Regions from separate parts of the Gordonia sp. w5E2 genome, predicted to be linked through region 2. Evidence: predicted binding sites of a transcription regulator. Region 2 holds the regulator's gene; the other holds the start of a gene.
The links. The regulator LexA, encoded in region 2, represses DNA repair genes until DNA is damaged. The targets are predictions, from matches to a motif close to CGAACANNTGTTCG.

Region 1: RND64_RS13290 (SAV_6107 family HEPN domain-containing protein) is a predicted target of LexA. The motif match lies at 2,237-2,250, and genes of this name have one in related genera.

What each region holds. Positions count from the first base shown of each region.
Region 1 covers NZ_CP144213.1:2,949,425-2,965,273, reverse strand. Annotated here, with positions in the region: gene RND64_RS13300 (phytoene desaturase family protein) at 1-1,350, opposite strand, end outside; gene RND64_RS13295 (GNAT family N-acetyltransferase) at 1,398-2,075, opposite strand; gene RND64_RS13290 (SAV_6107 family HEPN domain-containing protein) at 2,434-2,952, shown strand; gene RND64_RS13285 (DUF3040 domain-containing protein) at 3,227-3,616, shown strand; gene mraZ (division/cell wall cluster transcriptional repressor MraZ) at 4,274-4,717, shown strand; gene rsmH (16S rRNA (cytosine(1402)-N(4))-methyltransferase RsmH) at 4,942-5,952, shown strand; gene RND64_RS13270 (hypothetical protein) at 5,949-6,866, shown strand; gene RND64_RS13265 (peptidoglycan D,D-transpeptidase FtsI family protein) at 6,888-8,822, shown strand; gene RND64_RS13260 (UDP-N-acetylmuramoyl-L-alanyl-D-glutamate--2,6-diaminopimelate ligase) at 8,968-10,581, shown strand; gene RND64_RS13255 (hypothetical protein) at 10,611-11,024, shown strand; gene mraY (phospho-N-acetylmuramoyl-pentapeptide-transferase) at 11,107-12,204, shown strand; gene murD (UDP-N-acetylmuramoyl-L-alanine--D-glutamate ligase) at 12,210-13,784, shown strand; gene ftsW (putative lipid II flippase FtsW) at 13,781-15,598, shown strand; gene murG (undecaprenyldiphospho-muramoylpentapeptide beta-N-acetylglucosaminyltransferase) at 15,644-15,849, shown strand, end outside.
Region 2 covers NZ_CP144213.1:2,157,449-2,173,297, forward strand. Annotated here, with positions in the region: gene RND64_RS09840 (1-phosphofructokinase family hexose kinase) at 1-179, opposite strand, end outside; gene RND64_RS09845 (DeoR/GlpR family DNA-binding transcription regulator) at 176-946, opposite strand; gene ptsP (phosphoenolpyruvate--protein phosphotransferase) at 1,216-2,931, shown strand; gene lexA (transcriptional repressor LexA) at 2,976-3,623, opposite strand; gene RND64_RS09860 (LysM peptidoglycan-binding domain-containing protein) at 3,940-4,569, shown strand; partial or broken gene nrdR (transcriptional regulator NrdR) at 4,714-5,148, shown strand; gene hrpA (ATP-dependent RNA helicase HrpA) at 5,248-9,234, opposite strand; gene RND64_RS09875 (aminotransferase family protein) at 9,370-10,599, shown strand; gene RND64_RS09880 (SDR family oxidoreductase) at 10,644-11,447, opposite strand; gene RND64_RS09885 (helix-turn-helix transcriptional regulator) at 11,548-12,369, shown strand; gene RND64_RS09890 (carboxymuconolactone decarboxylase family protein) at 12,428-12,961, opposite strand; gene RND64_RS09895 (peroxiredoxin) at 12,973-13,560, opposite strand; gene RND64_RS09900 (hydrogen peroxide-inducible genes activator) at 13,691-14,638, shown strand; gene RND64_RS09905 (DEAD/DEAH box helicase) at 14,658-15,849, opposite strand, start outside.

The DNA of each region.
Region 1 (15,849 bases), 790 kb from region 2:
ATCGGCCGGCGTCTGTACATAACGATGGTCGACCGACGCACTGAACCCCGGTGCGTGGCGATCGACTTCGGTGAGGATCTCGTCCACGGCGACCGAGCCGGCCGTCGACCACTGTCCTTCGCGCAACTGTCGGGGATGCCACTGCGACCATACGGTGATCGAATGTCGTTGTGCGGGAGCAAGTGTCGGGTCGATCGCCGAGAAACTCATCACAACGCACGGTGGGCGCGGTGGTAATTCGCCGACCGAGGCCGCGGTGTACGCGCGACGAAGCTGTGCACGATCGGTGACGAGGAGTCCCAGCGCCGAATGCACGCCGTGCGGTGGAAGGTCCGACGGCAGGTCGCGGTAGGCGGGGAGTGCGCGTGTGCCGAGCCGGACTGCCATCCCGATGCCGGAGCCGATGTCGATCTCGCGCCGCCACCGATCGATCTCCGCTGGTGGGGCAGCTCGCCCGGCGTCGAGCATGTCGAGTGTCGCGATTATGTGGCAGGCGGCGATCACCTGGTCGGTGCAGTGGCTGTCCTCGCCGGTCTGAACGCACCAATGATCGCCACAGCGGCTGATCGACGTCGCGGGCGATCCGGTGAGTACCTGTGCGCCGTCGGCGTCGAGGCGATGCAGGAGGGATTCGGTGAGCGCGCCGCTGCCGCCGACCGCCCTGCCAGGGGGAATCCGATGCATGAGTGCCGCGAACCCGACCATGGGTGCGGTACCCGGCGCGTTCATCGGCGGACCCGATTGCGCGCCGAACCAGGCGAGAGCCGCTTTGAGTCGTTCGGAGGTGAACCAGCGATCGAGGAGGGCGTCGCCGGACATCATCAGTTCCTGGGTCGCCGACATGAGCGACCCCGCACGTCTACCGATGAACCCGGTACGGGCGGTGTGGGCGGTGTTTCCGATACCGGTGAATGCCCGTCCGAACCGGGGGAGCGTTGCCGGCGAGTTGAACGCGTCGAGCACAGCCCGCGACCGCGGACCCCACACGTCGACGAATCGTCGGTAGGCGTCCGCGTCGGCGTCTGAGCACGCGGCGGCGATCGACGCGCAGGTCGCGTCGAGGTCGGTGCGGAACACCAACGGTGGTCCGTCCTGCGTCGCGGGTGCGAAACCCCAAGGGTCGCAGTCGATATAGCGCAGACCGTGCGCGGAAAGTTCGAGCTCGTCGATGATCGGGGAGTGTCGGATCATCAGATGCGCCGACGATCCGCGATCGACTCGATAGCCCGGAAAGCGTTCGACGGTCGAAACGGCGCCGCCCGGGATGTCGTCGCGTTCCACGACGAGCACAGAACGTCCCGCGCGGGCGAGGTAGGCGGCCGCGATGAGGCCGTTGTGACCTGCACCCACGACAACGGCGTCGTGCCGGGGCTTATGGCCTGAGCCGCCTCGGCGGCTCACCGCGCCGCCGCTGGTGGCGTACCTGTGAGAGGTTCGGTAGCCGCGTCGAGCGGGAGTCGTCGACCGAGGAAAGCGAAGGGTCGTGGGTCGCCGGTGAAGGTGAAGTGGCGCAGCACATCGTCGAAGCCCATCCTGCGGTAGAGGGACCACGCCCGATTTCGTTCGGCGGGAATCTCCGGGGTGGACAGTAGGACGTGGTCTTCTTGACGGTCGCTCAGCAGCGCGGTCAGCAACCATTCGCCGATGCCGTGGCCCTGAGCGGTCGGGTGGACGTGGAGTTCGGTGAGTTCGAAGTAGTTGGTTGCGATGCGTTCGATGGTGTCGCGGTCGCAGCCGGACAGTCGGAGACCGGTTCTGAGCTGGTGATTCCACCACTGGTCGTCGGCGCCGCGATAGCCGTAGGCGATGCCGACCATGATCTCGTGCCCGGACGGCGACACCGGAGGGCCGATTCGTCGACGCTCCGCGTCGGGGTCGAGCCGGATGTCGGGGGAGACGGCCGTCAGCGCCGCGTATGCGGTCCACCCGCGTCGTGCGATGTGTTCGCGCCAGAGCGGAACCCGGTGGTGCTCGGTGCCACGCGGGTAGTCCATCGCGGTCACGTAGACATTCAGGGCAGCGTCGAGCCAGGCCGGGGAGTCCTGGCCGGTCAACCGAACGAGTCGGGTCGCCAACTGCTCGTTGTCCTTCCTCCCGCAGTCCGCCGCGCGCGTCGCGTTCCTGGCAGGCCGCAGCCGATCGGGAATGTCGGTACCGAGTTCTACGCTTCTGCTGTCGGGAATGGGGCCACATCTCCTCTTGAAGAGTGTCGCCGTTCTAGCTATATTGAATATGTCGAACGGGTGTTCGATGAACGTGCCTCCGCAAGCCGTTCTGCGTCACCCACGACAGTCTGGGCGGTCCGGCGACGGACGAGGGAAGCGTGCATCGCCGGACCGTACCGGGACTTGGTCACACAGGAACGACTTGGTCACACAGGAACGTGAAAGCCGCTCGGGTGTCGAGCGGACGCAACACCGAAGGGAGCGCGAGATGGCAGTCCATAGGCCGACGCGCGGCACAGTGCGTCACGCACGGCGAGGTGCAGTGGTGCGTCCGGAGATCGACCCGATGGTCGTCGTGCGTGCTCGCGACCTCCTCGATCGCGCAGAGATCCTGGTCGAGAATGCCGACGGCGTGCCAGACGACGCCGAACGGTTCCGCCAGTACTACTTGGCGGCGCTGCGGGCGGCAGGAGCGGCACTCGCGGTGTACGAACCACCCGCGAAGCGCGCATCTCGACGCGTGTCCCCAAATGCGTGGTCGCGGATCTCGTCGGCCGTTCCTGATCTGGCAGAGTTCGCCGAAGCGTTTGCCCGGATGTCGTCTGTGCGCATGGAGATCGAGTCAGGCCTGCGTCGCTCCGTCGAGGGTGCGACGGTCGTGGCGCTCCGCTCCCGTGTGTTGTCGTTTCTCGACGCCGTCGAAGACATCATCGTCGCCTACGAACAGGGAAAGCTTGCGCACCAAGCGGTCGACCGGTCCGACTACGGCTACGACCACATCGCCTGATTCATCGGTTCGTCCGCGCCTGCGGTTCGCGCTTCGCGGCCGAAGGCGCCCGTACGGCGGTTGTGATCGGCGGTCGTTTCACCCGACGTGATCACAGGACCCGAATTGTCGCTATTGGCGGCTTCGATGTGACGGTCGGGTGGTTATGGTGGTCGCGCTTGCAATCACCTCGTATCATGGAAGCAGTGAGCCGCGAACACATGTCACGAGACTGGCGTCCGCGGTCGCCACAATCTCGTTGATGTGTGAATCGGCAACGTAGTAAGGAGGGTCGGTGCCACTCTCGGAGCACGAGCAGCGCATGCTCGAACAGATCGAAAGTGCTCTTTACGCCGAGGACCCGAAGTTCGCGTCCAGCGTGAAGCGTCGGCGGCTTGGCCGGTCGTCGGGTCGTCGTCGTCTTCAGGCGGCGGCGGTCTTCGTCGTGGGTCTTGTGCTGCTCGTCGTCGGCCCATTGGTGGGCCTCAGCGTCGCCGGGCTTCCCGTCGTCAGCCTCATCGGATTTCTCGTGATGTTCGGCGCAGGCCTCCTCGCTCTGTGGGGCGGTGGCCGCTCGGGTCCCGAGAATTCGGCACCCGCCGAGGCCCCCGCGCGGCCGGCAGGCAAGCGCAAGTTCACCGAGCGCATGGAAGAACGGTTCAACCGCCGCTTCGACCAGGAGTGACCCAGGCGCCTGATTGATCAGGCGTCTCCCTTCGGCCACATTGTGTGTCGTATCGAAGGATGTGTGTGCTGCAGCACCCACGGCCTTCGATAAGACACACATTCACGCCTCCACCACTCCTTGAGATAGTCAGATCTCACAAACAGCAGGGCAACACATCGCACCAATGTGTTGCCCTGTTGTCGTATGCGGGTGAGCACGCCGTGTCCGCACCGGCCCCCGCCGGCCACCTCACCTCTAACCCTGCCTTCTGGTGGGCAATGCACCCATCCGCTCGGGTCTGCCTGATCGAACCTCCCACTCCGGAGCTCCCGCGACGCCGCCGCCAGCTGTGCGGCCCCTGATTCCCCACGCCGCCCCACCGCGGTCCCCACAGCGCCCCACCGCCTTCCCCACATCTCCCCACCCGGGCACAAAACTGGCTCCCATCAGTCACTTTGATGCTGTTTCGTCCTTCTGGACACACGAATGGCGGGCTGGGACACGCGGCGCGTGGTGTCATCCACCACCGCGTTTCTCTGCGTTGACCTGCAGCAATAGTTGTTGATAGCGACTTCAGGGGGTGGAAGGGGTGGAAAGTGGTGGAAAGTGGGGTACTGTGGCAGCACTGGGTGAGACGAACCGGAACGGATCGCTCAGGGGGCAGGAGGTGTCGACATGTCGTCAGTTCGATTTGTCGGCACCTACACACCCAAGTTGGACGACAAAGGGCGACTGACATTGCCCGCCAAGTTCCGCGACGCACTGGCAGGAGGCGTGATGGTCACAAAAGGCCAAGACCACAGCCTGTCGGTGTTTCGAGCCGAGGAGTTCGACGAGATCGCCGCCCGAATTGTGGAGGCATCCCGTAACGATCCGCAGGCACGAGCCTTTCAGCGCTACTTCTTCGCCAGCACCGAGGAGCAGCGCCCGGATGGGCAGGGTCGGATCAGCTTGTCTCCCGACCATCGGGAGTACGCGGAGCTGACCAAGGAGTGCGTGGTGTTCGGCAGTTTCGATCACCTGGAGATCTGGGACGCGCAGAAGTGGCGCGAGTACCAGAACGAGCACGAGGAGAACTTCTCGGCAGCCAACTCGGCCGCATTGAACGCGGTCTTGTAGCCGAGGAATGGCACACGATGGACAGGGCTTCGGGTGGATCGAGGCCCCGGTCCGGAACGACCCTGGCGTACTTCCCCAACGCCAGGTGCGCGACCGGACCGGGACCCCGCTTCACCCGGCGAGACTCTTCGCACGGACCGGTGTCGGTGCCAGGGATTCAAGATGAGTGTGCGTGGCCGCAACGGGTCGGGGCGTGCAGACAGCACGCGTCGGGAGGTGATTCGGTGAACGCGCCACACGACGACGAACGTCGTTCCGGAGAATTCGGCCACGTGCCCGTCATGGCACGGCGGATCACCGAACTTCTCGCACCGGACTTGACCCACTCTGGTGCCGACCACTCGGAAACCGACCGTCCGGTGTTCGTCGACGCGACGTTGGGCGCCGGCGGCCACAGCGAACTCATACTCACCGAATTCCCCGACGCGCGTGTGATCGGCATCGACCGTGACGAGTCGGCGTTGAACATCGCACGTGATCGCCTCGCCCGCTTCGGCGACCGGATCTCGTTTCACCAGTCTCGATTCGACGGCATCGACGACGTCCTCGCCGAGGCAGGCGTCGACCACATCGACGGCGCGCTCTTCGATCTCGGTGTGTCGTCGATGCAACTCGACCGCGCCGATCGTGGATTCGCCTACGCCGTCGACGCCCCGCTGGACATGCGGATGAATCCGGACGACGACCTGACCGCGGCAGACGTGCTCAACACGTACTCGCACGGCGACCTCGCACGGGTGCTGTCGGAATACGGAGAAGAACGCTTCGCAGGCAAGATCGCGTCAGCCGTTCTCCGGGCCCGTGAGACCGAACCCTTCACAACGAGTGGGCGGCTCGTCGAATTGCTTTATGCCGCAATTCCTGCGGCCACACGTCGGACCGGTGGGCATCCCGCGAAGCGCACGTTCCAGGCGCTGCGGATCGAGGTCAATCACGAACTCGACGCCCTACGTCTCGCGTTGCCCGCAGCGCTCGATGCGCTCGCGGTGGGTGGACGCGTGGTGGTGATGAGTTATCAGTCGCTCGAAGACCGAATTGTCAAGCGCGAGTTCGCGTCTCGTACCACTTCGACGTCGCCACCCGGCCTTCCGGTCGAACTGCCGGGAACCGCACCCAAATTCAGACTCGTCACCCGAGGTGCCGAGCAGGCAGGCGAGGCCGAGCTCGCCGAGAATCCGCGGTCTGCCCCGGTACGGGTCCGCGCCATCGAACGTGTCGAGAGGAATCGGTCATGACAGTGCTCGACGACCGCACCGTCGCCGACAGCGCAGGTGCAGCCACCACAACGCCAACCCGTCGTCCGCGTCGGGAGAATCTCGAATCCGAGCGTGCCAACCGCTCGCGAGCAGCCCAACGTGCGCTCGATCGCCGTCGCAATCGCGTTGTGGCGCAGGGCTCTACGCGGACGCGCGGTGAGCGCGATTCGGCCGTCCGACGTGTCTCGCTGTTCACTCGTGCGCGGTCGGTTCCGTTCGTGGTGCCCGTTCTCGCGCTGCTCGTCGTGGGTCTCGGGTTGAGTCTCTGGCTGTCGACGAAGGCCGCGCAGGATTCCTACCGACTCGGAATCGAGCGCAAGGTCAACCAGTCGCTCGTCGACCGCCGCGACAGTCTCAAGCGCAGCTACGAGTCGGGTGACTCGGCGCCCGAATTGTCCGACAAGGCAGCGAAATTGGGGATGATCCCGGTTCAGAATCCGGCCCGGATGGTTGTCGGCGCCAATGGTAAGCCCAAGGTGCTCGGCGATCCCGAGCCCGCATCCGGCAAGCCGATGGGGACGATCAACCCCGACGACAAGCCCGATCCCACCAGCAAGATCGACAAGAGCAAGGTCAGTGATTCGATGGGCCTCGGGGGTGCGGACGCATCGGACTCGAGTGCCGCCCCGTCCGGTGATGCGGCCAGGTCCGGCGATAGCAACTCGTCCGGCGCCGGCTCATCCAATTCGCCAGCGCCGAACAACAATACGGCTCCTGGAACCAACACCACGCCGACCCAGAACCAGGGCGGCGACGCCCCGGCACGCGCCGATGCTCCCGCGCGCGCTGACGCTCCGGCGCCGGGGGCCGCTGCCGCACCCAATCCGAATGTTGCACCCTCGGCTCAGACGAATGGCAACCCGCCGAGCGCAAATTCGGCGGGAGCCCGTTAGGGCAGTGGACAATTGACAACCATGACACGCGCCAGTTTTCAGCGGATCGGTGAGCGTTTCGACCCGCCCACTGCGCAGCCCCGGTCAGGGCGACGCCCAGCACCTGCGGGCGGAGGGTCGGGTACCGGTGGCCGCGGAGGCGGACGGGGTCGAGGTCCCCGCACCTTTGAATTCCGTAGTCGCGCTGTAGGAGTCGTGATTCTCCTCGTGGTGTTGGCGGTGGCGATCCGGATGATCGTCGTGCACACCATCGAGGCGTCGTCGATCTCGGCGGAGGCGGCGCAGCAACGCGAGTACACCCAGGTGCTGACGGCCAAGCGTGGGGCCATCCTCGACCGCAACGGGCGCCCCCTCGCGTACACCGACGAGGCGCGTTCACTCACGTTCCTGCCCAAGGCAGTTCGCAAGTCGATCGAGGCCGAGCACAAGAAGAACCCCGAGTACCCCGATGTGGACAAGAGGCTCAAGGAGATCGCCGACGGTGTGTCGTCGGCGCTCGGCGGATCGATCAGTTCCGACGATCTGCACAAGAAGCTGACGAGCGACGACGGGTTCGTGTATCTCGCGCGATCGGTCAGTCCCGAGGTCGCGGCACGGATCGTCGCCGACTATCCCGAGGTGGGCGCCGACCCGCAGGCGATCCGTCTCTATCCGGGTGGCTCGCTGGCGGCCAACGTCGTCGGCGACGTCAACTACGACGGAAACGGGTTGATCGGTCTCGAGGCGTCGATGGATTCGGTACTCGCGGGGACCGACGGATCGAAGACGTACGACCGCGGCTCCGACGGCGCGGTGATCCCGGGTAGCACCCGCAACGTGCACCCGGCCATCAATGGCGCCACGGTGAAACTGACGCTCGACTCAGACATCCAGTGGTTCGTGCAGAGCGAGGTCAACAAGGCCAAGCAGGCGTCCGGCGCGAAGTCGGCGTCGGCGGTCGTGCTCGACGCGAAGACCGGCGAGGTGCTCGCGATGGCCAACGACGGAACGTTCAACGCATCCAAGCCGCTGTCGGAACAGACCAAATCCGACCTGGGCAACCCGGCGGTCACCTCGCCGTTCGAACCGGGGTCGGTGAACAAGATCGTCGCTGCCTCCGCCGCCGTCGAATACGGGCTGACCAGGCCGGACGAGGTGTTGCAGGTGCCGGGCAGTATCAACATGGCCGGAGTCACCGTCAACGACGCGTGGTCGCACGGCGTCGAGCCGTACACGACGGCGGGCATCTTCAGTAAGTCGTCCAACGTCGGAACGCTGATGCTGGCCAAGCGTGTCGGTGAGCAACGGTTCGCCGACATGGTGAAGCGCTTCGGGCTCGGGCAGCGGACCGGCGTCGGCCTTCCGGCAGAGAGCGGTGGAGCGGTTCCCGCGCTGAGTCAGTGGTCGGGTGGTTCGTTTGCCAATCTGCCCATCGGGCAGGGCCTCTCGATGTCGCTCCTGCAGATGACCGCGATGTATCAGGCGATCGCCAACGACGGTCTCCGTGTGCCACCGCGCATCCTCGAGTCGGAGCAGCGCGACGGCGGCAACGTCGAGGATGCTGACCGGCCCGCTGGTGTCCGAGTGGTCAGTCCGCAGACCGCGCGTACGGTTCGCGACATGTTCCGCGGGGTCTTCCAGGAGGACCCGATGGGCGTGCAGTCGGGAACGGGCTACAAGGGTGCGGTCTCGGGCTATCAGATGTCGGGCAAGACGGGTACAGCGCAGCAGGTCGACCCGGCGTGCGGGTGCTACTCGAACTCGAGCTACAACATCACGTTCGCAGGCATCGCTCCTGCCGACAACCCGCGCTTCGTGGTGGGCATCATGCTCGACAACCCCAAGCGAAGCTCCGACGGCAGCGGCGGACAGTCGGCGGCGCCGCTGTTCGGGACGATCGCCTCGTGGATTCTGCAGCGCCAGCAAGTGCCGCTGTCTCCCACGCCTACGCCGTGGATCAAGCTCGAGGCGCGCTGATTTGCCGGTGGGCGCGCCGTCACGAATTGTCCTGACGGTATCGTGAGTGCGTTCCGGAGAGCGCGCATCCGCACATCCCCGGGTTCGAGCCGCACCGGCGCGAACACGCGACACCGATACCACTGCTGAGGGAGGCGATCGCATCATGGCGTCGAATCGCCGGTCCGCAGGACTGAACAGACCAACTCACGTCGAACCCACGGCCGTCTCCGTGCTCTCGACCGCCACCGGCGCACGACTCGACCTGATCGGGACGGTGCCTGCCGATGCCGCCGTCTCCGGGGTGTCGCTGCGTGCGCAGGACATCGTCGCGGGCGACCTGTTCGCAGCGCTGCCGGGCGGCCGCACGCACGGCGCCAGGTTTGCTGCCGAGGCCGTCGAGCGTGGCGCGACGGCGATCCTCACCGACGCGGCGGGCCGCGCAGAGCTCGGACGGGTGCTCCCGCCCGACGCCGCGTGCGCGGTACTCGTGCACGCCGACCCGCGGTCGATTCTCGGCGGCGTGAGCTCACGGATCTACGGCAACCCGTCGCAGCGCCTCAAGCTGATCGGCATCACCGGCACGTCGGGCAAGACGACAACGGCATACATGGTCGAGGCCGCGTTGATGGCTGCCGGTCACACCGTCGGATTGATCGGCACGGTGGAAACCCGCGTCGACGGTGTCGCTCAGGCGAGTTCACTGACGACACCCGAGGCCCCGACCCTGCAGGCATTGCTCGCCGCGATGCTCGAACGCGGCGTCGACGTCGTGGTCATGGAGGTGTCGAGTCACGCGCTGGCGCTCGGCCGCGTCGACGGAGCCCATTTCTCGATCGGTGCGTTCACCAATCTGTCGCAGGATCACCTCGACTTCCATCCGACGATGCGCGACTACTTCGAGGCCAAGGCACTCCTGTTCGCGGCGGGATCACCGACGCGGGCGGTGCGTTCGGTGGTGTGCGTCGACGACGAATGGGGTCGACGCATGCTCGACGTCGCGCGCCGCGGTAAGGGCATCGCGCCGATCACTGTCTCGACGACCGACGTCCCGGCCGAGTGGCATGCCGGACCGTCGACGATCGAGTCCGACGGCTCACAGCGCGTCGAGATCGCCGACGCCGCCGGGATCGGTCACGATCTCACGCTCAGGCTGCCCGGCCGCTACAACGTCGCCAACGCGACACTCGCGGTCGCGGTCGTGGTCGCGGCCGGTGTGCCCGTCACGACGGCGACCGCAGCGATCGCCGACGTGTCGGTTCCCGGTCGGCTGCAGCGCATCGATCGGGGGCAGGACTTCCTTGCCATCGTCGACTACGCGCACAAGCCGGGGGCGCTCGAAGCCGTGCTGACAACTCTCGACGAGCAGGCGCGCGGACGTGTCGCCGTCGTCATCGGCGCAGGCGGCGACAGAGACACGGCCAAGCGGCCGCTGATGGGCGAGGTGGCCGCGCGCCGCGCAGACCTCGTCGTGATCACCGACGACAACCCACGGACCGAGGACCCGGCAGCGATCCGCGCCGCTGTCCTCGCCGGTGCACAGGCCGTGCCGGATGCGGAGCGTCGAGCGGGTGTCGAGATCAGGGAGGTCGGCGACCGCCGTGGTGCGATCGAGGCCGCTATCGCGTGGGCGCGGCCCGGCGACATCGTCTTGGTGGCCGGTAAGGGCCACGAGGCAGGCCAGGAGATCGACGGCGTGAAGCATCCGTTCGACGACAGGGACGTCGTCGCCGAGGCCCTCGCGGGCGTCGTCGAGAACACGTCTGGGGCAGCTCGGTGAGTCCCGATGGCGGCCAAGGGGAACGACACATGGTCATCGTGCCTGCCGATGTCGAGACGGTGTCGCGCGCGATTCGCGACCTGGTGTCGCGCGCACGGGATTCACCTGAACGTGTGCGCACCTGGGCGATCATCGGCGACATGGGTACACGCGACGGTCTGACCGAGAACGAGCGCGTCGTCGAGCATGACAGGGTGGGGCGACTCGCCGTTCGGCTCGCCGTCGACAAGACCCTGTGCGTCGGAGAGTCACGTGCGGTCCGCGCGCTGCATCAGGGAGCCGTGATGGAGGGTTCCTGGGGCGACGAGGCGCGGTTGGTCGCAACGGTCGACGACGCGGCAGCAACGCTCGACACCGACGACTGGCGCCCGGCGCCCGACGACATGGTGCTCGTCGCGGGCACCGATCCCGCGCTGGCCGATCTGGCGGGTTCGGGTACATGAGCTGCGGGACTGGGGAGATGACGAGACAGGAACAAGGAGAGCGACGAGTGACCGTCGGGCGAACTGAGGGAGGACTGCTGCGGTGACCCAGATCCTCATTGCGGGTGCGATCGCCGTTGCGGTGTCGATCCTGCTCACTCCGGTGCTCATCCGTGTGTTCTCCCGCCAGGGATTCGGACAGGAGATTCGCGTCGAGGGGCCGCAGAGTCACCAGACCAAGCGCGGCACCCCGTCGATGGGTGGAGTGGCCATTCTGATCGCGCTGTGGGCGGGCTACTTCGGAGCGCACATCGTCGGAGTGTTCACCCACGACGGCAACGGGCCGACGGCGTCCGGGCTGCTCGTTCTGGGTCTCGCGACCGCACTCGGCGGCGTCGGGTTCCTCGACGACTTCATCAAGATCCGCAAGCACCGGAATCTGGGGCTCAACAAGACCGCCAAGTCGATCGGACAGTTCCTCGCGGCAATTCTGTTCGGCGTGCTCGTCCTCGGCTTCCGTAACGACTCGGGTTACACACCCGCGAGTCCGCACCTGTCCTACGTCCGCGACATCGACGCGATCTCGATGGTCTCGGTCGCATTCGTGGTGTTCTGCTGGCTGATCGTCGCGGCGTGGTCGAACGCCGTCAACTTCACCGACGGTCTCGACGGCCTCGCCGCCGGGTCGATGGCCATGGTGCTGGGAACCTACGTGTTGGTGACGTTCTTCCAGTTCGTCAACGCCTGCTCGGGAGGCGCCAAGCCTGCCGCCGACATCCCTCGGGGCTGCTACCAGGTGCGCGACCCCTTGGACCTCGCGCTGATCGCCGTCGCAGGTGGCGGCGCGTGCCTCGGGTTCCTCTGGTGGAACGCGGCACCGGCCAAGATCTTCATGGGCGACACGGGTTCGTTGGCTCTCGGCGGTCTGCTCGCGGGACTGTCGATCACCACCCGCACCGAACTGCTCGCGGTGGTCATCGGCGCGCTGTTCGTCGCGGAGATCATGTCGGTCGTCATCCAGATCGCGTTCTTCCGGACGACGGGTCGTCGTGTGTTCCGCATGGCGCCCTTCCACCACCACTTCGAACTCGGTGGCTGGGCGGAGACCACGGTGATCATCAGGTTCTGGCTGCTCACAGCCATTGCGTGTGCGCTGGGACTCTCGCTGTTCTACGGCGAGTTCCTCACGGTCAACGGCTGAGCGTGATGACCTCATCGTCGGAGCTGCATCTGCGCGGCAGGCGCGTGCTCGTCGCGGGCGCAGGCACAGCCGGGATGTCGGCGGCACGATTCCTGCTCGGTGTCGACGCTCAGGTCACGATCGCCGACGACAGATTCGGTGAGGTAGAGCCGACCGGTGTCGTCGGAGCCGATGCCGCGCGGACCGCCGGAGCCCGTCTCATCTCGATCGCCGAGCTCCTGGCCGACGACTCCTGGGTGGCGACGACCGACCTCGTCATCGCTTCGCCCGGATTCGCGCCGACCAATCCGCTGATGGTCGCAGCAGCCGAGCACGAGATCCCCGTGTGGGGCGAGGTCGAGCTCGCGTGGCGGGTCGACCGTGCCGGGCTGCTCGGCGCTCCGCGCACCTGGCTGGTCGTGACCGGAACCAACGGAAAGACCACGACGACGTCGATGCTGACCGACATCGTCGTCGAGAGCGGCCGCGACGCCGCAGCGTGCGGCAACATCGGATTGCCGGTGCTCGACGCGATGCAGACGCAACCGAGGGTCGACGTGCTGTGCGCCGAGTTGTCGTCGTTCCAGCTTCACTGGGCGCCGTCGATCACTCCCGATGCGGGTGTCGTGCTCAACATCGCCGACGATCACCTCGACTGGCACGGATCGTTCGCCGCGTACGCGGCCGACAAGCAGATCGCGCTGCACGGCGACGTGGGTGTCGTCGGCCTCGACGACGCCGTCGCCGCGGGCCTCCCCGTGCCGGGACGGCGCGTCGGGTTCACCCTCGGCGAACCCGCACCGGGTGAGCTCGGCGTCGTCGATGGCGAGCTGGTCGATCGGGCGTTCACAGCTGAACAGGACGGCGCGTCCGGGGGTACACCTCTGATCGCCGCGACGGCGATTCACCCCCCGGGTCCGTCGGGAGTGTCCGACGCCCTGGCGGCCGCGGCGTTGGCGCTGGCGATCGGCGTCGCGCCGTCGGCGATCGGTCGGGCGTTGAGCGCGTTTCGTCCCGCGGCACATCGGGGCGAGGTCGTCGTGACGATCGACGGCATCGACTTCGTCGACGATTCGAAAGCCACCAATCCGCACGCTGCTGCGGCGGCGATCGGTGCACACCGTCGCGTCGTGCTCATCGCGGGCGGGCTGTTGAAGGGTGCGTCGGTCGACGACATGATCACGGGCTCCGCGGATCGACTGGCCGGAGTTGTCGCGATTGGGCGAGACCGGGAGATCATTGTCGACGCGATTTCGCGACACGCCCCAAAAGTCCCAACAGTCACAGTATTCACAGGAGACGATGGCGGTGTGATTGCACAGCGCGCCCTCGGATCAGAAACGGATCCGGTGTCGAGCGGGGGACAACCCCCATTCGACGCCCCCGGGAACTCCGACGACCTCGCGACCGCGGTGATGAACCGTGCCGTCGCGGAGGCGTGGACGCTGGCCACGGCCGACGATCCGCGCCCCGACGCAGTGCTTCTGGCACCTGCGGCGGCGTCGCTGGACATGTTTCCCGGATACGGACGACGCGGTGATGCCTTCGCGGCCGCTGCGCGCTCGTTGCCGGGGAGTGCTCCCCGGGCGACGCAGCCGTGACGGCGACACAAGAAGACGCGTCGACCGAGGCGAAGAGCGCCGGCTCTGATTCCCCGCGTGCGTCGAAACGACGTACCGCGCCCAAAGCTCCCCGCTCACGCAGCGATGCCGCCGCCATTCCCGCGACGCTCGTCGAGGGCGTCCGCAATCTCCTGAGCCGCCCATTGGCGTCTTACCATCTGGTCCTGACGATGGCAGCGCTGATGACGTCGTTCGGTCTGATCATGGTGCTCTCGGCGTCGTCGGTGGAGGGCTACTCCGCCGACGGGTCGGCGTACGGCTTGTTTGCCAATCAGGTCATCTTCGTGGTGCTCGGTGCCGCCGTCTTCTACCTCACGCTGCGCATGCCGGTGCGGTTCTTTCGCCGCATGGCGGTCCCGATGATCGCGGTCACGACGATCATGTTGGCGCTCGTCCTGGTGCCGGGTATCGGCACCCTGAGCCAGGGCGCGCGGCGCTGGTTCGACATCAACGGCCTATCGGTGCAGCCGTCGGAGCTGGTCAAGGTCGCGCTGTGTGTCTGGGGTGCGCATCTGCTCGCGTCACGTCGACGCGACAACGCGTCACTTCGCGAGTTGCTCGTGCCACTCGTGCCTGTCGGCCTGCTGATCTGCCTGTTGATCATCCTCGAGCCCAACCTCTCGACGACGATCACCATCGCGATCATCGTCGGTGCTCTGCTCTGGTTCGCGGGCCTACCGATCAAGGTGTTCGCGGCCTTCGTCATCACCGGTATCGGCATCGCCGTCGTCCTGGCACTCGTCGAGAGCTACCGGTCGCAGCGCGTGATGAGCTTCCTCGGCGGCATCGACGATCCGCAAGGTGCCGGCTATCAGGCGCGGCAGGCGACGTTCGCGTTGGCCAACGGAGGCGTGTTCGGCGTCGGACTCGGTCAGAGCCGAGCCAAGTGGAACTACCTGCCCAACGCCCACAACGACTTCATCTTCGCGATCATCGGCGAGGAACTCGGGTTGATCGGTGGACTGCTCGTCGTCTTCCTGTTCGTCGTGTTGGCGTTCACCGGCTTCCGTATCGCGCACCGCTGCACTGACCCGTTCCTGCGGTTGATGACCTCGACCATCACGGTTCTGATCACCGCGCAGGCCTTCATCAACATCGGATACGTCATCGGACTGCTGCCCGTGACGGGAATCCAGTTGCCGTTGCTGTCTGCAGGCGGCACGTCGACTCTGACGGTGCTGGCGATGCTCGGCCTGTTGGCCAATGCCGCGCGGCATGAGCCGGAGGCCGTCGCGGCCTTGACGACCGGCCAGCGCAGTCGCGTCAGCCGCTGGTTCCGACTGCCGACTCCCGTGGCCTACAAGCCGAGTCGCGCCGAGAGTGCGCGGAATCGCCTCGACGCGCGCGATGGTCGCGCACCTGCCGCGTCCGGGGCACGACGTTCCGTGCCTCGCACTCGGGTACCTGCGTGGCGTCGGGCGATCGGCGAGCGCTTCTTCGGCGTGGCACCGGAGACGAGTCCACCCGTCGACAGACGCGGGGCGCCTCGGTCGGGTCCGGTCCGCGTCGACTACCGTGTCGGGTATTCAGGCAGTGGGCAGCGTCGTGACGACGCACACGATCAGCGTCGTGACAACGCCCGCGGACACGATCACCGGAACCCATCGCGACGATCGTCGGACTCCGCCCGTGCAAGCCAATCCGCCCGTCGTGCGACAGCCAGGGCGGTGCCGGGGTCGGCACGAAGCGGGTCAGCCGGGACATCGAGGTCGGACTCGGGGCGCTATTCGGGCCACACGGGGAGAACTGACAAGATGTCGGGTGGGTCGCGGCGGTCGGGCAGCGGTCGCTGATCGTCTCGTTGCGAGCAGAACAGATGTGAACGGAGTGCAGACCGAATGGGTCCGGACGAAACACGGGTCACGACAACCGACCCGGGGGCTGCGGGAGGCAGTGACCGAAAGCTGTCGGTTGTGGTCGCCGGTGGTGGCACCGCAGGTCACATCGAACCGGCGCTCGCTGTCGCGGACGCCGTGCACAGACTCGATCCGACCGCTCGGATCACCGCCTTGGGCACCTCTCGAGGACTCGAGACGACGCTCGT
Region 2 (15,849 bases):
GCGGGTAGTACCGCGACGGTGGGGATGCCGGCTTCCGCGACGACGCGGGACACGTTGACTCCCTTGCCGCCCGGCTCGACCCGGGTGGAGGTACTGCGTTGCACCTCGCCCCGCATCAACGGTCCTGCGATCTCCAGGGTGCGGTCGAGACTCGGGTTGGCTGTGACTGTGAGGATCATGCGATCACGACCTCGATGCCGTGTGCCGAGAGCGCCGCGGAGAACTCGGGGTCGATCCCGTCGTCGGTGATCAGGACATCCACCTCGTCGAGCGGAGCGAACGAGCTGAAGTCCTCGCGTTCCATCTTCGACGAGTCGGCCAGCACTACGACGCGCTGCGCGGCGGCGACGATGGCCGACTTGACCGAGGCTTCTTCCGCGTCGGGGGTGGACAGGCCGTGGCCTTCGCTGATCCCGTTGGTGCCGACGAAGGCAACCGAAGCACGCATCTTTCGCAGCGCTGCGACGGTCTCGGCTCCGACTGCGGCCTGGGTGAGTCCGCGGACTCGACCGCCGACCATGAGTAGGGTGGCCCGCTCGTGCGCGGTGAGTGCCTGCCCGAGCTGGAGGCTCGTGGAGATCACCGTGAGCCTGCGATCCGAAGGCAGCAGCTTGGCGGCCTGGTAGGTGGTGGTTCCGGCGTCGAAGATCACCGATCCACCGTCCGAGGGCAGAAACCGTATCGCAGCGCGTGCGATCGCGGCCTTCTCTGCGGTGTGGGAGGACTCGCGCTGGTCGAGTCCCAGCTCGTTGACTACCTCGACCGTCCCGGCCTTGACTGCTCCACCGTGGACGCGTTGCACGCTACCTGCGCGCTCGAGGACCGCGAGGTCGCGGCGCACCGTCTCGCTCGTCACGTCGAACCTGTCGGCGAGGGCGGTTACGGATGCGCGGCCGTGCGCGCGCACCTGATCGGCTATTGCTCGCTGTCGCTCTTCGGCGTACACCTGTCGACTCCGATCTGTGGTGTGGCTCGCGCTTCGGCGAACCATCTGTGGGTCTGTGTTCTGTGGATCCGGCTGCTGTGGATCTGGCTTCTGCGGATCATCGTGAGTTTGGTTCTGTGTGGCATTCGATGTTGATATATCTGTGTTTACGCCCGTGTGTGTTGACAAGTCAAGTGTTTCGAGTAACTTTGATCACAGAAATTCACGACGCCGGGTATCCCTCACAGATCACCGCACCCGGCCGATCGACCCGGAAGGCAGCAGACGCAATGGAGAAGCACCTGGTATCGGAGAATCGGGTCACCATGAACGGTCAAGGAGAGTTGTCGGGAACACCCGTCGTCGCAGGGTTCGCCTACGGGCCGGTGTTGTGGCCGGGTGGGCGCGTCACGTACGACGAGACGTCACTCGGCACCGATCGCGTTCTGGCCGAGGACGAGCGGGACGCGGAGGCGGAACGCCTCGTCGCCGCCGCGGCAGTCGTCGCGGGCAGGCTACGTCATCGCGCGTCACACGCGTCGGGAGCTGCGGCCGAGGTCCTTGCTGCGACCGCCGGGTTGGCCGAGGATCGGGGATGGATCGGTGCGGCGAAATCTCGTGTCGCGAAGGGCGCGTCGGCGCCCGCCGCCGCGGTCGCGGCCACGGCGCAGTTCTCCGAGATGTTCGCCAAACTCGGCGGGTTGATGGCAGAGCGGATCACCGACCTCAACGACGTTCGTGACCGAGTGGTCGCCGAGTTGCTCGGCCAGCCGGAACCGGGGATTCCGACGCCGAGTCACCCGTCGATTCTCTTCGCTGACGACCTCGCTCCCGCGGATACCGCCGGGCTCGATCCCGCGGTGATCGTCGGGCTGGCCACGCGTCTCGGCGGACCGACCAGTCATACCGCCATCATCGCGCGGCAGTTGGGCATCCCGTGCGTGGTCGCTGTGGCGCGACTTAGTGAGATCACCAGCGGCACAATGGTTTTGCTCGACGGAGGCGCGGGGTCGATCACCGTCGAACCAGAGGGGGCCGAGGCGCGTGAACTCGTCGAGCGCAGCGTTGCGGAGGCCGCGCTTGTTGCTGCGTGGCGTGGCCCCGGCCGGACTGCCGACGGCACCGCCGTCGCCATCCTCGCGAATGTTGCCGACGGCGTCTCCGCGCGCAGCGCTGCCGATGCGCCAGTCGAGGGCATCGGGCTGTTCCGCACCGAGTTGGCGTTTCTCGACAGGGCGGATGAGCCCGATGTGGACGAGCAGACGCGGCTGTACCGCGACGTGTTCGAGGCGTTCGCGGGCCAAAAAGTCGTCATCAGAACGCTCGACGCCGGTTCGGACAAGCCGCTGGCCTTCATCGAGCACCCGGACGAGGCGAATCCCGCACTCGGCGTACGCGGCAACCGCATCGGCGACGACCACCCCGACATCGTGCGAACTCAGCTCGACGCGATTGCGCGCGCGGCAGAGGAGTCCGGCACGACGCCGTGGGTCATGGCACCGATGATCGCCACGGCCGCGGAGGCCGCACAGTTCGCCGAACTCGTCCGTCAGCGTGGTCTGACGGCAGGCGTGATGATCGAGATCCCGGCAGCGGCGATCCTGGCGCCGGCGATTCTGGCCGAGGTCGACTTCGTGTCGATCGGAACCAACGACCTCACCCAGTACACGATGGCCGCCGACCGGATGTCGGCAGAACTCGCCGAACTCACCGACCCGTGGCAACCGGCGGTGCTCGCACTCATCTCGCAGGTTGCGACCGCCGGCGCCCAGCAGGGCAAACCCGTCGGAGTCTGTGGCGAGGCCGCGGCCGACCCGTCGCTCGCATGTGTGCTCGTCGGGCTCGGAGTCACCTCGCTGTCGGCGGCTCCGGCGGCGACGCCCGCAGTCGGAGCAAAGCTGTCGACGGTGACGATGGAGCAGTGCCGGGCTGCCGCCGCTGCCGCACTTGCCACCTCGAGTCCGGCACTCGCCCGACGCGCAGCCGCCGAGCAACTCGACGGCTGACACAGACCCCGCTGGTCAACGACCTGCGGGGCCCGTTCGGCGCATCAGACCCGTCGCATCACCGTGACGACTTTGCCGAGGATGGCGGCGTCGTCTCCGGGGATCGGATCGAAGAGCGGATTGTGCGGCATCAGCCAGACGTGGCCGTCTTTGCGCTTGAAGGTCTTCACCGTCGCCTCGCCGTCGATCATCGCTGCGACGATGTCGCCGTTGTCGGCGACATTCTGCTGACGCACGACAACCCAGTCGCCGTCGCAGATCGCGGCGTCGATCATCGATTCGCCGACGACGCGGAGCAGGAACAACGAGCCCTCACCGACGAGCTCACGCGGAAGCGGGAAGACGTCTTCGACCGCCTCCTCAGCGAGAATCGGACCGCCCGCCGCGATACGGCCGAGTACCGGAACGAACGTGGGGGTCGGGAGATCTCCGTTGATGGCATCGGAGTGATGTGCATCGGGAGCCTCGGAGACGTTGACCGCCCGCGGACGGTTGGCGTCGCGCTTCAACAGGCCCTTGCGCTCGAGGGTGCGCAACTGGTGTGCGACCGATGACGTGGACGTGAGGCCGACGGCGTCGCCGATCTCTCGGATGCTCGGCGGATATCCACGCTCGCGCACCGACTTTCGGATCACATCGAGGACGCCACGCTGGCGATCGGTGAGTGTTGCCTCGGCGACGGCCGGATGGATCGGTGCCTCCTCGCCGCCTCCACTCTTCTTGCCTTCGACGCTGCGACCGTTGCCCTTGGGCGACGACGGGCCGCGTCGTGACTTCTCTGTCATCGGTTCCGTCCTTCCTGATGTGTGAAGCGGGTGCTGTTGTGAACCGGGTGCTGCTGTGAAGCGGGGTGGGGTGCGTCTTTCTTCCATCGTCTGGCGCCGACAGTAGCGGAGGCCACTGACAACATCAAACATTTGTTCGACGTGTCGCAGGACTTTGTCGGACCCCTCTGGTAGAACTCGAACATCAGTTCATCGAACGCTTGATCGACCATTGGAGGTAGCGATGACCAGCTTGATGACCAACCCGGTGACCCGCACGATTCCCAGCACGTCGAGTGCATCCGCGGCAACACCGCCGACCACCCGATCTGCAACGCCGCGACCTGCATCGACGACGCGTCCCCGAGTTCACCGCGCCACGGTGGTCAGTGGACGTGCACCGTCGAATCCCGCGCGTAGCGACGAGCTAAGTGTGGCGGGGCGCGTTCGAACGACTGAGTCCCGACGGACCGCCGTCGCAGACGTCGCGCCGCGGCCTCGGCGTCGGATCGCGTTCGATCACGGCACCTCAACGCGGCCTGCGGGCACGCGATGCGCCGGTGGCGTCGGAGAGCTGGTGGCGGCCCGTCGGCGCCGGGCAGCGGTCTTGGCGGTGCTCGCGGGAGTCGGGTTGGCACTGACCGTGTGGGTGGTCGGGACCGTCGGCGCCGACTACCAGCGGGCGAGCGTGCCGTCCTCGACCTCGACGCAGGTGGTCCACGTGCGTTCCGGCGAATCGCTGAGCTCGATCGCGGCACGCGTCGCGCCCGATGTGCCGCGTCAGACAGTCATCGACGAGATCATCGACCTCAACGATCTGCCGTCGAGTGGGCTGCGCGTTGGCCAACCGCTTGTCACACCCGCGTACCGCTGAGCGCTGGCGGTATTCTCGATGTCACAGGGTCCAGTCGGAAACCGACACGGTCACCGCTGCGGTCTCGCTTCCGCCGGTCGTCAGACGATCGGACCGAGCCAGACCGACGGAGCCGCTGCGTCCCGAGATCTGCACGAGGACTACATGCGCTGCCCGTTTTGTAAGAACGAAGACACCAAGGTCGTCGATTCGCGTGTCGCCGATGAGGGGCAGGCGATCCGGCGTCGTCGCGCGTGCAGCGAGTGCGGGCGGCGGTTCTCCACAGTCGAAAGTGCTGTTCTGGCAGTCGTGAAGCGAAACGGTGTGACCGAGCCGTTCAGCAGAGAAAAGGTGATGCGCGGGGTACGACGCGCATGCCAGGGACGTCACGTGAACGAAGACGATCTCGCACAGTTGGCTCAGCAGGTCGAAGACGCGGTGAGGTCGTCCGGTTCGGCCGAGATCCCCAGCAACGAGGTCGGTCTGGCCATCCTCGGCCCGCTCCGCGACCTCGACGAGGTGGCGTACCTACGTTTCGCCTCGGTCTACCGGTCGTTCGATTCGCTCGAAGACTTCCAACGCGAGATCGACGACCTCCAGGGCAACCTCACCGGTTCGCACGAAGGCTCCGACGACCTCGACACGCCCGCCACCCGCGACGACACTGTCGATGCTGCGTCGAGTCCGGCGGGTCCGGTCTCAACCGAGTCGGTCAAGAGCTCGTAGCGCCCGTTTCTCCGAAATGGGATAGGCGGTACCGAGTTTCTGGGCAAAGAGGCTCACCCTCAGCTCCTCGACGATCCACTGAGCTTCCTCGCTGACGATGTCTCGGCGCGATTCGGGAAGCTGTGTCAGGCGCTGGTTCCATCGTTCGGTGACCCTGTCGATGGCGGCCATTCCCTCGCGGTCGCGGTTCGCGGCGGCAGGAAGCTGCTCGAGGCGCTGTCGTGCGGCGGTCAGGTATCGCGGAACGTGCTGCAGGTGTTCGCTAGCCGTTGCGAGAACGAATCCGTCGAAGACCAGGTTGTTGAACTGTTCGGCGACGTCGTCGGCTGCTGTTTGACCCGAGTGGCGGTCGATCTCGGCACGCAGGGGAGCAACCTCACGCAACACATCGACAGCAAGAGCGAAATACTCCGGCGCCGCAGCCGATACACGCGGTCGCAGTGTCGAGACCAGCTCATCGAAGGCCGAGGGTGTGCGGATCGAGCCCAAATCGACTGCTGCGGGAGCGATGTCGCGAATCGCCCGACGGGTGCAGTCTGCATACAGCGCGTCGGGTGACGCATAGGGACTCTGGCTCAGTGCCAGCCGACCGGCCGGGTCGAGCCCGGCGCTGATCTTGCGTGAGAGCGGCGGGATCGCGTGGTCGAGCAGTTCGATGACGGCACCGTGCAATTGCGCACGTCGCTGGGCGTCCGACGTCGCGAGCGTCCGCGCCACCCCACGGTTACGCTCTCCGTCGACGACCTCGAGTGACGGATATCGCGTGATCTGTTGTCCGGCAACGCTATCGACGCTCGACTCGGCGAGTGTTCCGATTCCGTCGGCCGTCCACGTCGTGTACACCCGACGCGGCGTCGGCGCGGGCGCCTCACCCTCGATGCGTCGGCGGAGCTCGGCGAGGGACTTGCCGGTAGCGACCGACTCCTCTCGGTCATCGATCACGACGAAGTTCATGCGAAGGTAGGCGGGGAGTCGCTCCGGAGTGAAGTCGTCGGCCGCAATCGTCTGCCCGGTGATCGTCGACAGCTCACGCGCGAGGCCGTTGATGAGCGGCTCGCGGCGTGGGGTGAGACGAGACAGGGCGAGATCGGCGAATCGCCCGGCCGGTGCCATCGTCTTGCGGATCGTCTTGGGCAGCGTCTTGATCAACTCGGTGGCGAGTTCGCTCCGCATTCCCGGGACCAGCCAGTCAAAGCCCGCCGGGCGCACGTGTCGCAACAGCGGGCGTGGAATGAGCACGGACACACCGTCATCGGGTGCGCCGGGCTCGAATCGGTATCGCAGGCGGTAGCGGGTATCGCCCTGTTGCCACTCGCCGGGATAGTCGGCATCGGCGACGTGGACGTCGGCGGCGACGTCCTCCGGGGTGAGGTCGAGCAGCGACTGGTCGGCGCGGCGCGCCTTCTTCCACCAGGTGTCGAAATGGCGTGCCGAGGTGACCTCCGCGCCGATGCGATGGTCGTAGAAGTCGAACAGTTGGTCCTCGGTGATCACCACGTCGCGGCGTCGAGCGCGGTGTTCGACCTCGGCGGCGTCGGACAGCAGTGCTCGATTGCGGTCGAAGAACGGATGATTCGTCTTCCAATCACCTTCGACGAGGGCGTGCCGGATGAACATGTCACGCGCGGCGGCAGGGTCGATGGGTCCGTAGTCGACGCGGCGTCGGGCCACCAGCGGGACGCCGTAGAGCGTCGCGCGTTCGTATGCCATCGTGGCACCGCGCTTCGACGACCAGTGCGGCTCGCTGTATGTGCGTTTGACCAGGTCGCCTGCGAGTCGTTCGGCCCACAGAGGGTCGATTCCCGCGACGGTGTGCGCGAAAAGCCGGGACGTTTCCAGGATCTCGGCGGCCATCAGGAACGCGGGCGGCTTCTTGGAGAGTGACGAGCCGGGGAAGATCATCAGGGTCGTGTTGCGTGCGCCCGTGTACTCCCGACCTTCGGCGTTGCGGGCGGCGATGTTGCTCAGGAGCCCGGACAGTATCGCCTGGTGGATCGCATCGGTGTGGTGCGACGCCTCGGCCTCGCCAGACTCCTTCGACGACCAGCCGAGATCGTCGACGATGCGCCGAAGCTGTCGGTGCAGATCCTGCCACTCGCGGATGCGGAGGTAGTGGAGGAACTCGCGTTCGCAGGTGCGGCGGAACTGGTTGCCGGACAGTTCTTGTCGCTTCTCCTGGAGGTAGCGCCACAGTGCGAGGTAGCCCATGAAGTCGGAGCCGGGCACGACGAACCGCTTGTGGGCTGCGTCGGCGGCTTCGCGATGATCGCCGGGTCGCTCGCGGACGTCGGGGATCGACAGTGCGGCAGCGATGACCAGAACGTCGGCGAGACAACCGGATTCGTGTGCCGCGATCAGCATGCGCGCGACCCGAGGCTCGACCGGGATGCGCGACATCGTGCGTCCGACAGGTGTCAACCGCGGTGTGGTGTCGGTCTTGTCGGTCGTCGTGATCGCGCCGAGTTCGGTGAGAACCCCGATTCCGTCGCGGATACCGCGTGCGTCGGGAGGTTGGACGAAGGGGAAGTCGGCGATGTCGCCGAGCCGCAGCGAGGCCATCTGCAAGATGACCGACGCGAGATCGGTGCGGAGAATCTCGGGGTCGGTGAAGGCGGGACGGGCGTCGAAATCGGCCTCGCTGTACAAGCGGATGCAGATGCCGGGGGCGACTCGCCCGCACCGCCCGGCGCGCTGGCGGGCGCTCGCCTGTGAGATCGGTTCGACCGGAAGTCGATGGATCTTGGTGCGCGCCGAGTATCGCGAGATACGTGCGGTGCCCGTGTCGATCACGTAGCGGATACCCGGGACGGTCAGCGACGTCTCGGCGACGTTGGTGGACAACACGATTCGGTTGCCGCGCGACTGTGTGAACACCTTCTGTTGTTCGGCGATCGACAATCGCGCGTACAGCGGAACCACCTCGGCGCCTGCCGCGACGCGTCGGGACAGTGAGTCCGCCGCCTCGCGGATGTCACGTTCGGTTGGCAGGAACACCAGGATGTCACCCCCGGCGTTACTGCGTCCCCACAACTCGTCGATGGCGGCGTCGATGCCCTGGATCTGGTCGAGGTCGGCGTGCTCGCCGCCACCGCGTTCGTCACCGGTGTCGGGGCCGTCGGAGGAGATGAGCGGGCGGTAGCGGACGTCGACGGGATACGCCCGCCCCGACACCTCGAGCACGGGGACCTCGGCGTCGGGTGTGGTGAAATGCCGCGCGAACCTGTCGGGTTCGATCGTGGCCGAGGTGATGATGAGCTTGAGGTCGGGGCGACGGGGGAGCAGTCGGTGCAGGTAGCCGAGGATGAAATCGATGTTGAGGCTTCGTTCGTGCGCCTCGTCGATGATCAGCGTGTCGTAGGCGCGCAGCATCGGATCGGTGGCGATCTCGCGGAGCAGGATGCCGTCGGTCATCACCTTCACGAGCGTGTCGGCGCCGGAGCGGTCGGAGAACCTCACCGAATACCCCACGGCGTCGCCGATCTCGGTGTTGGTCTCGTCGGCGATACGTCGCGCCACGGAACTGGCGGCGATACGCCTCGGCTGGGTGTGACCGATGGCGCCGCGCACGCCTCGGCCGAGCTCCAGGCAGATCTTGGGCAGCTGCGTGGTCTTGCCCGACCCGGTTTCGCCCGCGATCACGACGACCTGGTGAGTGGCGATCGCGGCGGCGATCTCGTCGCGGGCCACCGACACCGGTAGCTCCGGTGGGAACTCGAGCACCGGAACTGATGCTCGACGACGCTCGACGCGGCGTGATGCGGCGTCGATGTCGCGCGAGAGTGCCGCCACCGCATCCGCGTTCGACGATGCACCGAGCTTGTCGACGCGGCGTCGAAGGCGGTGTTGGTCGACGATCGTCAGGTCGGCGAGCCGGCGTCGAAGTGAGCGTTGGTCCGTCGGAGTAGGTTGCGTCGCCTCGGCGGTGGACTCGCTGGGCTGTGATTCGGGGGAGACGGACATGATCACTCAAGGATATGTGTCGACGCATGGGTCAACGCAGTCTGACCTCCGACCGATGACCCAGAGTGTGACCCTGGGTGCGCTGACCTGACCCTGAGTGCCCTGACCGCGATGCCGCCGGGCATCATTGAGCGCATGTCAGGTTCACTGTGGCACGGATTCGCCGATATGGGGTCGGTCAGCGCAAGCGGCCCGTTTGTGGTCACGCGGGGTGAGGGCACCCGCGTGTGGGACCGCGATGGCAACGAGTATCTCGACGCCACCGCTGGTCTCTGGTTCACCAATATCGGTCACGGGCGCACCGAGGTCGCGCAGGCGGTGGCCGATCAGCTCTCGACGCTCGCGCATTACTCGGGATTCGGCGATCTCACCGCCGACGTCACCGACGCACTTGCCGATCGGCTCGCGACAATCGCGCCGGTTCCCGGCAGCAAGATCTTCTTCACTTCCGGCGGAAGCGACTCGATCGACACTGCGGCGAAACTCGCGCGGCGTTACTGGGTGGAGGTCGGCAAGCCGGAGAAGACGATGATCGTCGGCCGTACCAAGGCCTACCACGGCATGCATGTCGCGGGCACCTCACTCGCGGGCATCCCGGGTAACCACGACGGCTACGGCACCCTGATGCCCGACGCCCAGACCGTCGAGTGGGACGACGCCAAGAGCCTGCTCGGACTGATCGAACGCGTCGGTGCCGACAAGGTTGCCGCGTTCTTCTGCGAGCCGATCATCGGCGCGGGCGGCATCTACCTTCCGCCCGAGGGCTATCTGGCCGAGGTCCGACAGATCTGCCGCGACAACGATGTGCTGTTCGTCGCCGACGAGGTGGTGACCGGCTTCGGCCGTATCGGAGGCGAGAGCTGGTTCGCTTCGGCGCGCTTTGATCTCCAACCCGACATGATGACCACAGCGAAGGGCTTGACGTCGGGGTACGTCCCGATGGGTGCGGTCTTCATCGCGCCGCGCGTCGCCGAACCCTTCTACGCCGGTGGTGTCTGGTGGCGTCACGGTTACACCTATGGCGGCCACGCGGGAGCTGCGGCAGCCGCGATGGCCAACCTCGACATCATCGAGCGGGAGGGACTCCTTGCCGAGGCGGCGAGGCTCGAGGGCGATCTGGCAGACAAGCTCGCCCCGCTCGCCGACCTCGACGCGGTGTCGGAGGTGCGCACCGGACTCGGTGTGGTCACGGCCGTCCAACTCGCCGACCCGGCGCAGGCGCCCGCAGCGGTCGGTGCTCTGCGTAAGCACGGCGTGAGCACCCGCGCCGCAGGGCAGGGCGCGCTGCAGGTGTCGCCGTCGTTCGTGATGACGACCGCCGAGGTCGGCGAGCTGGCCGACCGTATCGGCGCAGCGCTGGGCTGAGCCGGTCAAAGCTTGGCCGGTCGGTCAAGCGCTGGGCCGGTCGCTCAGCCCTGTGCCGTCGGCAAGACCTCGATCGACGCGGCGTTGACCGCAGCCGGAAGCGATACCGACCAGGCGACCGCCTCCGCGATCGCGGCGGCGGGGATCGGCGGGTTCTGTACGGCGAAACCCGCCAGGAACTCCTTCGAACCCGGGTAGGTCATGTCGTGGCCGAGGTCTGACTCCGTCATTCCCGGTTCGATGACCCGCACACGGATACCGTTGGGGCCCAGCTCTGCTCGGAGCGTTCGTGTGAGGTGCGACACGGCGGCCTTCGTCGCCGTGTAGACCGCGTACGTCGGTAGCACGATGTGCGCGCCGATTGAACTGATCAGCACGAGGTCGGCGGATCGTCCGTCCGCCGCGGCCGCGCGCAAGCCCGGGATGGCGGCGCGAGCGGTGTCGAGTACGCCCATCACGTTCACATCGAGCATTCGACGCCACTCGTCGCGGTCGGCGTCGTCGAACGGCGCCGCGAGCATCGCACCGGCGTTGGCGACGACGAGATCGGGTGCGCCGATGCGCTCCGTCACTTCCTCGAACGCTGCGGCGACGGCACGGGGGTCACTGACGTCCGTCGCGATGGCGAGGCCGTCGAATTCGTCAGCGACGTCGGTGAGCTTGTCGATTCGACGACCGAGCAGCGCGACGCGTGCTCCGCGCGCCGCCAGCGTCCTTGCCGTCGCGGCGCCGATACCCGTACCTGCGCCGGTCACCACCGCGATGCGGCCGTCGAGAGTTGCGGTGTTCTCGTGTTGTGTCAGTGCTTCATGTGGCAGTGCTTGTTTCGTCCTGGCTTCTTGTGTCATAGCTACAAGGATCGAGCGGCTCGGACGGCACGAACAGACCGCGTCGTGAGGGGTCCTCGCACTACCTGGCTGTCGATCGCTGCGAGCCTAGACTTTCGCTATGACCGCACTCGGAGAGTTCCTGCGCGCCCGCCGCGAGCGTGTCGACCCTGCGACGCTCGGTCTGCGGACGGTCGGCCCGCGGCGTACGCCCGGTCTGCGTCGTGAGGAGGTTGCCAGTCTCGCCGGCATCAGCGTCGAATACCTTGTGCGGCTCGAACGTGGACGCGACCGCAATCCGTCGGCTGCGGTCGTGGCCTCGCTGGCCGATGTACTCGGACTCGATGATGCCGAGCGTGAGCATCTCGCCGCACTCGCCGATGTGCGCATCGACGTCGACTTCGCCGATCATGAGGTGGTCGAACCGATACGAGTCTTGATGGCTCAATGGCAGCAGCCTGCGATCGTGATGAATCGGTTCATGGACCTCCTCGCGATCAACGACGCAGGAGCAGCACTTCATCAGGCGATCGGGACCGTGCCCGGAGACAACATGTTGCGCAAGCTCTTTCTTGATTCGCACGCTCCGTCGATCTATCCCGATTACGAGTTGCTGGCGGCCGAGACCGTCGCCAACCTGCGATCGCTCACCGGAGCAGACATTGATCATCCGCGTCTGCGCGACCTCGTGGGCGAACTCTCGCTGCACAGCCCGTTGTTCGCCGAGATCTGGGCGCGCAACGAGGTTCAGGTGAAGTCCAGCGGCGCCAAGCGGATAGTGCTCGCCGACGTCGGCGTCGTCGAATTACGTTGGGACACTCTCGAAGTCGCCGGTGCGCGGGGGCAGAGGGTCGTCGTCTACCAGCCTGTCGAGGGCACCGGCAGCGCCGAGAAGCTCGCACGACTCGACGCCGCCGCCAGGGTCGGTGTGGTCGGCAGCTGACCCGAACAGCACACTGCCCCGGTCTCGTGAGACCGGGGCAGTGCAGTGGGGTGATAGATCAGGCGTTCGCCAGCACCTCGGTGGTGGTGATGGCCTGTGCTACACCGGTAATCGTCGCGGCGACCTTGACGGCCTCCCAGACCTGTTCCTTGGTCAGGCCGCCATCACGGACGACCTTCGCGTGCGCTGCCGTGCAGTCGTGGCAACCGTTGATGGTCGACACGGCGAGGCTCCACAGCTCGAAGTCGGTCTTGTCGACGCCGGGGTTGCCGATGATGTTCATCCGCAGACCCATGCGCACCTGGGTGTAGTCGTCGCCGAGAAAACTCTTGGCGCGGTACGCGACATTGTTCATGCCCATGATCGACGCCGCGCCCAGCGCCGCGTTGTAGGCCTCGGCCGAGAGGGTGTCCGCGGCTTCCTCGGAGACCTCGGCCAGCACCTTCGCGTTGCGAGATGCCGCAGCCGACGCGAGGAAGGTGCCCCAGAGCTGCTGCTCGGAGAGCTCGGTCGAACGCGCCAGCGAACTCAGATTGAGCTTGAGGTCCTTGGCGTACTCGGGGAGGGCTTCCTTGAGATTGTCGATGCTCATGCCGATTCCTCTCAGACGCTTGCGGTGAGGAGCTCGCCGGCGTCGATGGTCGGATCGCCCTTCTTCCAGTTGCAGGCGCACAGCTCGTCGGACTGCAGTGCGTCGAGAACACGCAGCACCTCGTCGACGTTGCGGCCGACGGAACCGGCCGTCACCGAGACGAACTGGATCTCGTTGTTGGGGTCGATGATGAAGGTCGCGCGATCGGCGACGCCATCGGCGTTGAGAACGCCTGCGGCGGTGGCGAGCTCACGCTTGAGGTCGCTCAGCATCGGGAAGGGGAGGGTCTTGAGGTCCTCGTGCTGTGCACGCCACTGGAAGTGGACGAACTCGTTGTCGACGGACGCGCCGAGGACCTGGGCGTCGCGATCGGCGAACTCGTCGTTCAGCTTTCCGAAAGCGGCGATCTCGGTCGGGCACACGAACGTGAAGTCCTTGGGCCAGAAGAAGACGATGCGCCACTTGCCGGGGTGATCGTCGCTCGACACCTGGGTGAAGTAGTCGTCGGGCTGCTGGGCGTCCACCTTGCTCAGGTCGCCTCCGATGACCGCCGTCAGGTTGTAGGCGGGGAACTGGTCTCCGATGGTCAGAAGAGCCATGTGTGTTTTCGCTCCTTCGTGTCGATTGCGTTCGTGGGTGGCGCGCGAACTCACGTTCTGCAGTTGCCTCTCAATTCTGCCGAAAAGCCACCAAAAGCGAAACGTGATGATTAGCACTAGACTGATAGGCATGAGTGATAAAAGTTATCAGCCGTCCGTGGCCGGTCTGCGGGCGTTCGTCGCACTCGCTCGCAAACGTCATTTCGGTTCTGCGGCAACAGAACTCGGTGTCAGCCAGCCGTCTCTGTCGCAAGCACTCGCCGGCCTCGAGGCCGGGTTGGGCAAGCAACTCATCGAACGTACAACGCGGCGTGTCTTCGTGACGCCGGAGGGCGAGATGCTTCTACCCAAAGCGATCGCGGTGACCGACGCCGTCGACGAATTCCTCTCTGCCTCCGCGGGTTCCGACGATCCACTTGCCGGCACTCTGCGACTCGGCCTGATCCCGACGGTCGCGCCATACGTTCTGCCGACCGTACTGCGCGGGCTCGCCGCCGAATTGCCCTCTCTCGCTTTGCGGGTCGTCGAGGACCAGACGGCGCGACTGGTGGCGCAGTTACGTGAGGGCTCACTCGACGCCGCGTGTCTCGCGCTACCCGCCGACGTGCCCGGCCTTGCCGAGATACCGATGTACGCCGAGGATTTCGTGCTGGCGCTGCCGTCCGATCATCCGTTGGCCGGACGCAAGCGCGTCGACCCGAGTTCGCTCGCCGACCTTCCGCTCCTGCTGCTCGACGAGGGGCACTGCCTACGCGACCAGGCGCTCGAGGTGTGCCGACTCGCGGGCGTGCGCGCCGACATCGGGCACACCCGAGCGGCGTCGTTGGCGACCGCGGTGCAGTGCGTCGAAGGTGGTCTGGGCGTCACGCTGATCCCAGGGACCGCCGTTGCCGCCGAAACAGCGGGCGGCGACCTCGCGACCGCGACATTCACGACGCCGCGGCCGGGGCGTCGAATCGGGCTGGTCTACCGCGAGTCGTCGGGCAGAGGCGAGTCGTATCGGCGACTGGCGTCCATCATCGCCGGTCTTGTCGAACAGACCGGCGCGGTGCGCGTGGAGAAAGCGGCTGCCGTGTGAGAGTGATTCGGTCGGCGTCTCAGTGTTCCTCGGCGAGGGCGTCGGCGGCGGCGGTGCGGGCCAACTCTTCCCACTCGTCGAGGAGACTTGAGTCGACATCGCGGACCATGTCGCCGACGCGTTCGGTGAGTTCGACGATCTCGTCGGTCAACACCGTGGTCGGAACACCCTGGCGCAACACGCGATAGCAGTCGGATAGGTACCGCAGTACCACTCCTTCGCTGCGGGCCAGACCGTAGGCAGAGATCAGTTCGGTGAACGTCATCGCTCGCTCGAGCATCAGCCGGAGGACCGACTTCGGCGACGGCGGAAACCCCGCTATCCACGGGTGGGTCCGGCGGTAGACACCGAAGGCGTAGTCGATCTCCTCGGCGAGCGGTTGCGGCCAGGTGATCTCCTCGAGCCGCGCCATGCGCTCCTCGTACTCGACGCCGTCGGCTTTCATCTCGGCGATCGCAGCGTCGCGCGCTTCCTTGCGCTGTGCCATCAGCACCGGGCGGGGATCGTCGAGAGTGGATTCGAGGATCGAGACGACGTCGAGCGCATAGGTCGACGAATCCGGATCGAGTAGCTCGAAGGCGGCGAGCGCGAAGGCCGACAGCGGGTTGGTGAGTGCGAAGTTCTCGGGCATGTCGACGCTGAGCGCGACGTATCGGCCCTCGTCGTCGGGTTCGGGTAGTTGTACGACGATGCCCGCGTCGCGCAGGTCACGGTAGAGGCGAATGGTGTGGCGGATCTGTCCCAGTTGTCGATTGCGGGGAAGATGGTTGTCTTCCAACAGATGTCGCGTGGCCGCGAAGCAATCTCCGGGCCGGCCGAGGACTTCGAGCAACATCGCCGTTGTCATGCGGAAGTGCGAGCGCAACGGCTCATCGGGTGCGTCGACGAGTTGCAGGAACGTCTTCTCGCCCCAGGAGACGAAACCCTCGGGTGGCTTCTTGCGCACCAGCTTTCGCAGTTTCTTCGGGTCGTCGCCCGCCTTGGCGACCGCGCGGGCGTTCTCGACGTCGTGCTCGGGTGCCTGCGCGACGACGTAGCCGATGGTGTCGAAGCCTGCTCGCCCGGCGCGGCCGGCGATCTGGTGGAATTCGCGGGCGCGCAGACGACGTACGCGCGTGCCGTCGTATTTGCTCAGACCGGCGAACAGGACGGTACGGATGGGCACGTTGATGCCGACTCCGAGGGTGTCGGTACCGGCGATGACCTTGAGA